DNA from 2 places in the Sporosarcina sp. Y1004 genome. Region 2 is predicted to be linked to the other one. Evidence: riboswitches for the same ligand, from Rfam matches in the RefSeq annotation. Region 2 holds a riboswitch; the other holds the start of a gene.
The links. Region 2 has a riboswitch for lysine ahead of AC25Y6_RS12095 (aspartate kinase). Riboswitches for the same ligand answer to the same signal wherever they lie in the genome.
Positions count from the first base shown of each region.

Region 1: it holds a riboswitch for lysine, as region 2 does, so the genes downstream of both, AC25Y6_RS06700 (Na+/H+ antiporter NhaC family protein) here and AC25Y6_RS12095 (aspartate kinase) in region 2, are expected to answer to the same signal.

Region 1 covers NZ_JBYHFQ010000006.1:153,801-158,242, forward strand. Annotated here, with positions in the region: gene AC25Y6_RS06690 (bifunctional metallophosphatase/5'-nucleotidase) at 1-1,054, shown strand, start outside; gene yunB (sporulation protein YunB) at 1,131-1,907, shown strand; lysine riboswitch at 1,966-2,148, shown strand; gene AC25Y6_RS06700 (Na+/H+ antiporter NhaC family protein) at 2,293-3,852, shown strand; gene AC25Y6_RS06705 (ABC transporter substrate-binding protein) at 4,295-4,442, shown strand, end outside.
Region 2 covers NZ_JBYHFQ010000016.1:49,316-53,757, reverse strand. Annotated here, with positions in the region: gene trxA (thioredoxin) at 1-270, shown strand, start outside; gene uvrC (excinuclease ABC subunit UvrC) at 491-2,284, shown strand; lysine riboswitch at 2,333-2,512, shown strand; gene AC25Y6_RS12095 (aspartate kinase) at 2,602-3,819, shown strand; gene AC25Y6_RS12090 (YslB family protein) at 3,865-4,275, opposite strand.

The sequences.
Region 1 (4,442 bases), on a different contig from region 2:
AAGTAATTTGTTTGAACAGGATGGAAATCGTCCGAAATGGGCGCAACCTTACAAAATTTATGTTACTGCCAGTGGAACGAAAATTGGCGTTATAGGAGCGACTGCAGAGTATCAGGCGTTCTATTCAAAACTAGGCTGGAAAATTACACCACCCCGCGAAAGTTTAATGGGCATTGCCAAACAGCTTGCATCAGAAACGGACCTAATCGTTTGCTTATCGCATATGGGTATTCATGAAGACGAGCAACTCGCAGTGGAGTGTCCAGAAATTGATATCATTTTCGGTGCGCACACGCATCACCTGTTCCACGAAGGCAAGCTAATTGGGGATACATTATTGGCTGCAACGGGTAAATATGGTGAGTATGTGGGTCATGTGACATTGAGAGTTGCTAGCAGCACAAAAAGGACTCTCACTATCGACGCAGAACTGGTTAGGGCGGATTCGGTTAAAAGAAGTGAAGAGGATATCGTCCAATCGAATCATTTAATACAACTTGGGAAAAGGGCGATGGAAGATAAGGTCTTTGATAATCCTTCACGGTTGCAACAGAATCTGTTTGAGGGTAGCCCCTTATCCTCGTTCTTCGGTCGGGCACTCATTGCCTATTCACAGGCTGATTGTGCCATGTTTAACGCAGGGATTTTCCTAGGTAGTCTCGATAAAGGGTGGGTGACGAAAGGCGATTTACATTCACTTCTGCCACATCCCATAAACCCGTGTCTCATCACACTGGATGGAGTCGAACTTATAGAAGTATATAAGCTTTCTTTAAATAAGGATTGGCCACAAATTGAAATCAAAGGCCTTGGTTTCCGGGGCACATTAATGGGCGCGATGATTTATGAAAGATTATATCAGAATAGACATGGACAACTTTTTGCGGGAAATCGTGAGGTCGTACCAGGTCAAAAATATACGCTTGCAACATTAGATATGTTTACGTTTGGACATTTCTTTCCATCTCTCAGACATGCAGAGGTAGAGTATTACATGCCTGAGTTGATTAGAGATGTGCTTGGTTGGTACGGGACCGAACATTTTAAGTCTTAATCATTGGTACTGTTCGCATATTGCCTAAGAATAAACGGCTCAATTCCTGCATAGCTTAAAAGCAGGAGGAGTCGTTTTGAAATTTCAGGGGCAAGTCACCAGAAGAACCAGGAAAACCAGGAAAAAAAAGCGTAGACTATTACCTATTTTGGTACCTACATTTTTTATAGCAGTTTTCTTGTTTTTTTATGTAGTCAATATGAGGCTTACTCCAATATATGTCCAATATGCAGAAGTACAGACGCAAAGAATAGCCTCACATGTTATTAGTAAGGCCATCAATTCAAGGGTTGCTACTGTGCTCGACGTCAATGACATCATCGTGGATATTCCCAATGAATCTACGGGTGTTGTTACATGGAAGTTTAACACGGAAGTGATTAACAGGGTGTTGGCTGAAACCCAAACGCTTGTCGAGTCCCATTTACAACAAGCTTCGGAGGGAAATCTTGATATATTACCCCCACAGAATGAAATCAAATTCGATCCCGATGCAATGGAAACTCAAGGAGGAGTCGTCTTCTTCGTTCCTATCGGTCAAGCGACGAATATTCCATTGCTAGGAAACTTGGGTCCTAAGATTCCAATTCGTTTCCATGTCATTGGTGATGTCAGTGCGACAATCGATACGGAAATTCTTCCTTTTGGTATAAACAGTGCCTACGTTGAAGTGAATATATTATTAACAGTCAATGTCCAGATTATAGTTCCGCTTGCAACTGAAAAAAGTGTTATTAATCAAAAAATTCCGGTAGCCATGGGGCTTATTCAAGGTAAGGTGCCTCAAATCTACAATAATGGAACCGATAATGCTCCTTCGGTTGAAGTTCCATTAAGCACTGAATATGAGTGAAGAAGAATACTTGAAAATGCTGCGGATAACTGATAGGCTATTAGAGGATTAGAAATATCGATTGGGTAGAGGCTGCATTGCTTATTAGTCACACACGCGAGATTGACACCGATGACCGTGTGCAAAAGGAAGCTTTGCCGAAGCGTGGTAAGATCGTCGAGATCTATCAGGCTGGGGTTGTTCCGAATAGGGATAACACTGTCATACGTCTTAAGAACATGTATGATGAGCTACAAGTCGTGAGTTAGATAAGCTGTATTATTTATCCAACAAACGAAACGTAGATAAAGCCGGCTCCAATTACACTCGAGAAGTGTAATTAGCAGTCGGTTTTTTGTATTCCCCCTTGAAAGGGCCTCGACCCGACAAAATGGAGGAATAGAAAATGATTGGAACTTGGGTATCAATATTACCACCACTAATCGCCATTATTATGGTGTTTGCAACAAAAAGGGTGCTGTTATCGCTAGGTGCAGGAATCGTCTCAGGTGCTTTGCTAGCGGCGTCATTCGCTCCTGTAGAAACGCTGAGCATATTATGGCAATCCATTAAAGCGACATTTTGGGATGGTGGACTAAATACAGCAAATATTTACATTGTTCTATTTATCCTGCTCTTAGGTGTTATCACTGCTTTCGTTAGCTTGTCTGGAGGTAGCAGAGCATTTGCAGAATGGGCAGTACGCCATATTAAAACAAAACGTGGGGCAAAATTGCTCACGGTATCACTCGGTCTTGCTATTTTTGTGGATGATTATTTCAATGCATTGGCAGTGGGACAAATCGCGCGTCCGATTACGGATCAGCACAGGGTTTCAAGAGCGAAATTGGCTTATTTCATCGACTCGACTTCAGCACCGATTTGTGTCATTTCACCAATTTCAAGCTGGGGTGCCTTTTTAATCGGACAACTCGCCCTTATATTTGGCGGTGCAGCAGCAATCAGTTATTCGCCATTATCCGCGTTCGTAATGATGGCACCCATGAATTTTTACGTTATCGCAACACTCGCAATGGTATTCTTCCTTGCATGGACCAATTTCGATCTATTCGATATGAAGAAACATGAACAACTTGCAACTGAAACAGGCCAATTATTTGACCCCGACAAAGAAATTCCGGGTCAATTGAAAGAGGAATTTCCTGTACATACGCATGGCCGCGTACGAGATCTTGTGGCGCCGATTGTCACACTCGTTGTAGTAACATTTGCGGCGATGTTTGTGTCTGGCTATCTTATCGGAGGATCGATGAATATCTTCTCGATCTTTGAAAGTACGGATGTCGCACTTTCATTGTTGGCGGGTGGAATTATAGCTACCCTAGTTGCGGCAGCGTTATATATGCAGCAGATGAAAAATAATGAAACGGCGAGCTTTTCGCTTATGGGCAGTGCGTTTATAAATGGAATGAATTCTATGATGCCGCCTGTTTTAATCCTTATTTTTGCTTGGTCACTATCGTTCTTAATCGGAACACTTGAAACGGGTCTATTCTTATCTGACCTTGTAATGAAATCAAATATACCGGTTTCATTCTTGCCTGTTATTATGTTCATACTTGCTTGCATTATGGCTTTTTCAACCGGAAGTTCTTGGGGGTCGTTCGGTATTCTTCTGCCGATTGCGGGAACAATCATGATTGAAGCGGCACCGGAAATGTTACTGCCGGCGCTTGCTGCAGTTCTTGCGGGGGCTGTATTCGGAGATCACGCTTCGCCGATTTCTGATACGACGATTCTATCTGCTACAGGTGCAGGATGTAACCATATTGATCATGTTTCGACACAGTTTCCTTACGCGCTAATCAGTGCTGTAATCGCTGCGATGGGCTATATCATTCTAGGCATTACAGGTTCAATCTGGATCGGACTCGTTGGCGTTATTATTATTTTGTTAGTATTTTTTACTGTCTGGACAATGCGGGCTAGTAAAGTGGCACATTAATAGTATTGATAATCTTATACTAAAAAGCGGTGGCTTAGGCTACCGCTTTTTTATTATAATAATAATAGTTTTCTAACAAAAAAATGTTTTGACAATAGTCTGATAGGTGTATATACTAGGCATTAAGACCAAAAAGTGATATGAGATTAATAAAACACTATTTTTTGGTCCTATGTGATCGTAAAGGAGGAATAAACTGGATTTAATCTAGTGATAATAATACAAAAAATAACTGTAAAAATTTACTAGGTCAAATATTTTATTCAGTGAAATATAATTATATGAAAATTGCTATAGACTGAATAAGAAGTTTGTTTTACAATGGGCTTGTAAGTAGGAAAAAAGTGATATTTCTAGGAAAAGAGAATCGTTAGTTTTCTTATGGGGGAGGAACGATTTTAATTATCTGAAATATCAATAAAAAGGGGGATTTCATTTGAAAATGAAAAAATTTGTAAGTGTATTTGCCGTTTCGGCACTAGCTGTCGGAATACTGGCAGGGTGTGCAGGAGAGAAGGCTGAAGAAGGAAGCACAGGCGGCTCTAAGGATGGCGATACGATTAAAATCGGGGTCAACCTTGAATTGTCAG
Region 2 (4,442 bases):
AAAGAAGGATTAGTCCTTGTAGACTTTTGGGCACCTTGGTGTGGACCTTGTAAAATGATCGCTCCAGTACTTGAAGAACTAGACGGCGAAATCACAGGGAAAGCAAGTATTGTTAAAGTTGACGTAGACGACAATCAGGAAACAGCTGGTAAATATGGCATTATGTCAATCCCTACTTTGGTTCTTTTCAAAGACGGAGAAATCGTCGATAAAGTTGTCGGTTTCAAACCGAAAGAAGCACTTGCAGAATTGATTACAAAGCACGCTTAATTATTAACATATTTCAGCAACAACGCCTAAGTTACCGATAGAGAGGAATGGAATATAATTCCTCCTCTTCGAGCTGAAGCCTCTGGCGGATGTCGAGGGTATTGAATGGAGTCAATCGAGGAAACTCCAATCAATATCTTAGCGTAAATACATTGAGGCATATTTGAAAGTATAACCGGGTCCCTTCAAAGGCTCCCGGTTTTTTTGGTAGGTGAAATAGATGAATGAACTAATTTCAGAGAAGTTGGCTATATTACCGGAGTTGCCGGGTTGTTATTTAATGAAAGACAGGCAAGGGACAATTATCTATGTCGGCAAGGCAAAAGTTTTGAAAAATCGTGTGCGCAGTTACTTTACGGGAAGCCATGACGGGAAAACACAGCGACTGGTTGGGGAAATTACAGATTTTGAATACATTGTCACATCTTCAAATCTGGAGGCTCTTGTTCTTGAATTGAATCTGATCAAACAGTATGATCCGAAATATAATATCATGCTAAAGGATGATAAAACGTATCCGTATTTAAAATTGACTGCCGAGCGACATCCGAAACTAATTATTACAAGACAAGTCAAAAAAGACAAAGGAAAGTATTTTGGTCCATACCCAAATGCATTTGCCGCTGGGGAAACAAAAAAATTACTTGACCGACTTTATCCTTATCGAAAATGTTTAACGTTGCCGGACCGAGCTTGTTTATATTACCACCTTGGCCAATGCCTTGCACCGTGCATCAATGAAGTGAGTACTGATACGTACAAAGAAATGGTGGACGACATCAGCCGATTTTTAAACGGCGGTTATAAAAAAGTAAAAAAAGAATTAACAGAGAAAATGTCTGCTGCAGCGGAAAATCTGGAATTTGAACGCGCAAAAGAATATCGTGATCAGATTGCTAACATTGAAGCGGTCATGGAGAAACAAGCGATGACCATGAATGATTTCACGGATCGTGATATTTTCGGATTTGCAGTCAATCACGGCTGGATGTGTGTTCAAGTCTTTTTTGTCCGTCAAGGAAAGTTGATAGAACGGGATGTGTCACTTTTTCCACTTTATCAAGAACCTGAAGAGGAATTGCTGACTTTCATTGGCCAATTTTATGGAAAATCACAACACTTGATTCCCCAGGAAATACTTTTGCCACAAGGAATTGATAATGTAATCATCAGTAGGCTTCTCGATGTCAATGTATTCATTCCACAGCGCGGAAAAAAGAAAGATCTAGTCCAATTGGCAGTCAAAAATGCAGAGATATCATTATCGGAAAAGTTCCATCTCATTGAACGTCAGGAAATGAGGACAATCGGTGCATGTGAGGAACTTGGCAAAGCGATGAACATCACAGTGCCTTTACGTATTGAAGCATTTGATAATTCACATATGTATGGCGCTGATGCAGTTTCTGCAATGGTTTCATTTGTTGACGGGAAACCGAATCGAAAAGATTACAGAAAATATAAAACGATGACCGCGGCAGCGCACGACGATTATGGTGCAATGCGTGAAGTTGTACGGAGACGTTATATCCGTGTGTTGAAAGATGATTTGCCATTACCAGACCTTATTGTTGTTGATGGGGGTAAAGGTCATATGGAGTCTGTTAGGGAAATCATTGAGGATGAGTTGAATTTATCCATTCCCATTGCGGGACTTGCAAAAGATGAGAAGCACCAAACAGCACAACTCCTTTATGGTAACCCGGTTGAAATGATACCACTTAAGAGGTCGAGTGAAGGATTTTACTTATTGCAAAGAATCCAGGATGAAGTGCATCGGTTTGCAATCACTTTCCATAGACAACGCCGCGAAACGAATTCATTGACGTCAGCACTGGATGGATTGCCGGGAGTTGGGCAAAAACGGAAAACGATGCTGTTAAGGCATTTTGAATCAGTAAATAAGATACGCGAAGCTACGATTGAACAATTGCAAGAAGCAGGACTACCTGCAGGTGTAGCAAAATCAGTTGAAGCGCATTTTCGCGAGATGGCATTGCGAGAAAAAAAGTAATATGGTAAGGTGAAACCAATGAATTTTTTCACTAATACATTTATATATAGTGAAGATAGAGGTGCGGTAACCAATAGTAGATCCACGGAAGGCGGCAGCCTAATGAAAGGGATTGAAAGGGGTATTCGCCGAAGCGGATGAATCGTCTGTCACGATTGTCATGCTGGATTTCCATTGAATAAGTGGAGATTTGTCAGGTATGGAAATACCTGGAGGGCTATCTGGATGGGGCGTCTCTTCGGGGATAGCTCCAATCAGACCGGCTCTCATACTTTTGAGGGCCGTTTTTGCATTCAGGGGAAAATGGAGGAAAAATCATGGGACGTATTGTAATGAAATTCGGAGGGACATCAGTTGCAAATCCAGAGAGAATTGCACGGGCTGCAACACTTGTTAAAAATGAGGTTAATCGTGGAAACCAAGTGGCAGTCATTGTCTCTGCGATGGGTAAAACAACAGATGAACTATTAAGGTTGGCAATGGAGATTAATCCCAAAGCAGGACGGCGCGAATTGGATATGCTCCTTGTAACAGGAGAACAAGTAACAGCGTCTTTACTTGCAATGGCGATTACTGCACAAGGGTTAGAAGCACGGTCATACACAGGTTGGCAAGCAGGGGTAACGACAGAGGCTGTTCATGGTAATGCAAGGATTGAACAAGTTAATGCTGACAAAATTCAAACCGCACTAGAATCAGGCGCGGTTGCAGTAATCACTGGTTTCCAAGGAATTGATAATAACGGTGAGTTGACAACACTTGGTCGCGGTGGTTCCGATACGAGTGCCGTCGCAATTGCGATTGCACTCGATGCAGCTAGTTGTGATATTTACACGGACGTCGAAGGGGTATTTACGACGGACCCAAGATTGATTGAACGAGCGACGAAACTTGAGGAAATATCTTACGATGAAATGTTGGAAATCGCTAACCTTGGTGCGGGTGTGCTTCATCCAAGAGCAGTTGAGTTTGCAAAAAATCATCAAATGCCGCTTCGGGTAAGACCGGCTCATATGGACGGAGTAGGAACAGTTATCAAGGAGGAAATCGATTTGGAAAACAATTTAATTGTACGTGGCATCGCTTTTGAGAGAGAAATTGTACGGATTACAGTGATGTATGAAGTACCTTATAATGGCTCACTTGCTAATATTTTCACTGCACTCGCGAAACAACATGTAAACGTCGACATCATTGTTCAGACAATTATGGAAGGCGTACAGCCGTCTGTGTCATTTTCCATTAAAAAAGAAGATTTCGCAGAAGCGATAAATGTTTTGGAGACCGAAAAAGAATCTCTCGGTTATAGTCGGGCAGATTTTGAAGTAGGACTGGCGAAAGTTTCAATCGTGGGAAGTGGAATGGTATCGAATCCGGGAGTTGCCGCGCAAATGTTCGACACGCTGAGGAACGCAACCGTTCCCGTGAAAATGGTGAGCACTTCTGAAATCAAAGTCTCCGTAGTCATTCCTGAATCGGATATGGAGAAAGCAGTTGCAACACTTCATGAGCAATTCGGTTTAGATAGAAATTAAAGTAGAATTGAAAGAAGATGCACCCAATACCGGGGCATCTTCGATTCATACTTCAATTTTGGTTTTTAAATCCCATTTGACTTGAAAGTGCACCAAACCGTCTTTCATTTCACCGTAGCATTCAGTCAGAAGTCCATTTAACTTTTGGTATTGTTCTGCAATGAAGCCCGCTTCAAGTTGACAAGATCTATTTTGGTTATTTGTCCCAAAATCGTTTTTCATCGAATAAAACGCTTCATCCTTTTCTGTCTTATCAAGCTGAAGTGGACCCCAACCGGCTTCCGTAAAGAAAATGGGTAGTTCATCAATACTGAAAATGGGGAATTTTCTGGCCACATCTTTTCCAGCCCAGTACAGAATGTCATCTTCGTGGTTGCCGAGAATACTAGGCAACACGTGGTCCCGTAAAAGTTCATAGCCGAATCGGGTCGGCGTATCGTATGTAATGTTTTCCAATCGAACATGCAACCCTTTCGGTTAAATGATAGAATCAGTAAGTCTAATGGCATAAAAGAGTACTAGATTAAGGCGTGGCAAAAAGCCTGAATCGTCTTGACCTCTTCAAAACTGAGGAGTACAATGGTTATGTCATAATATTGTACCATGAAGAGGTACGCCGTCAA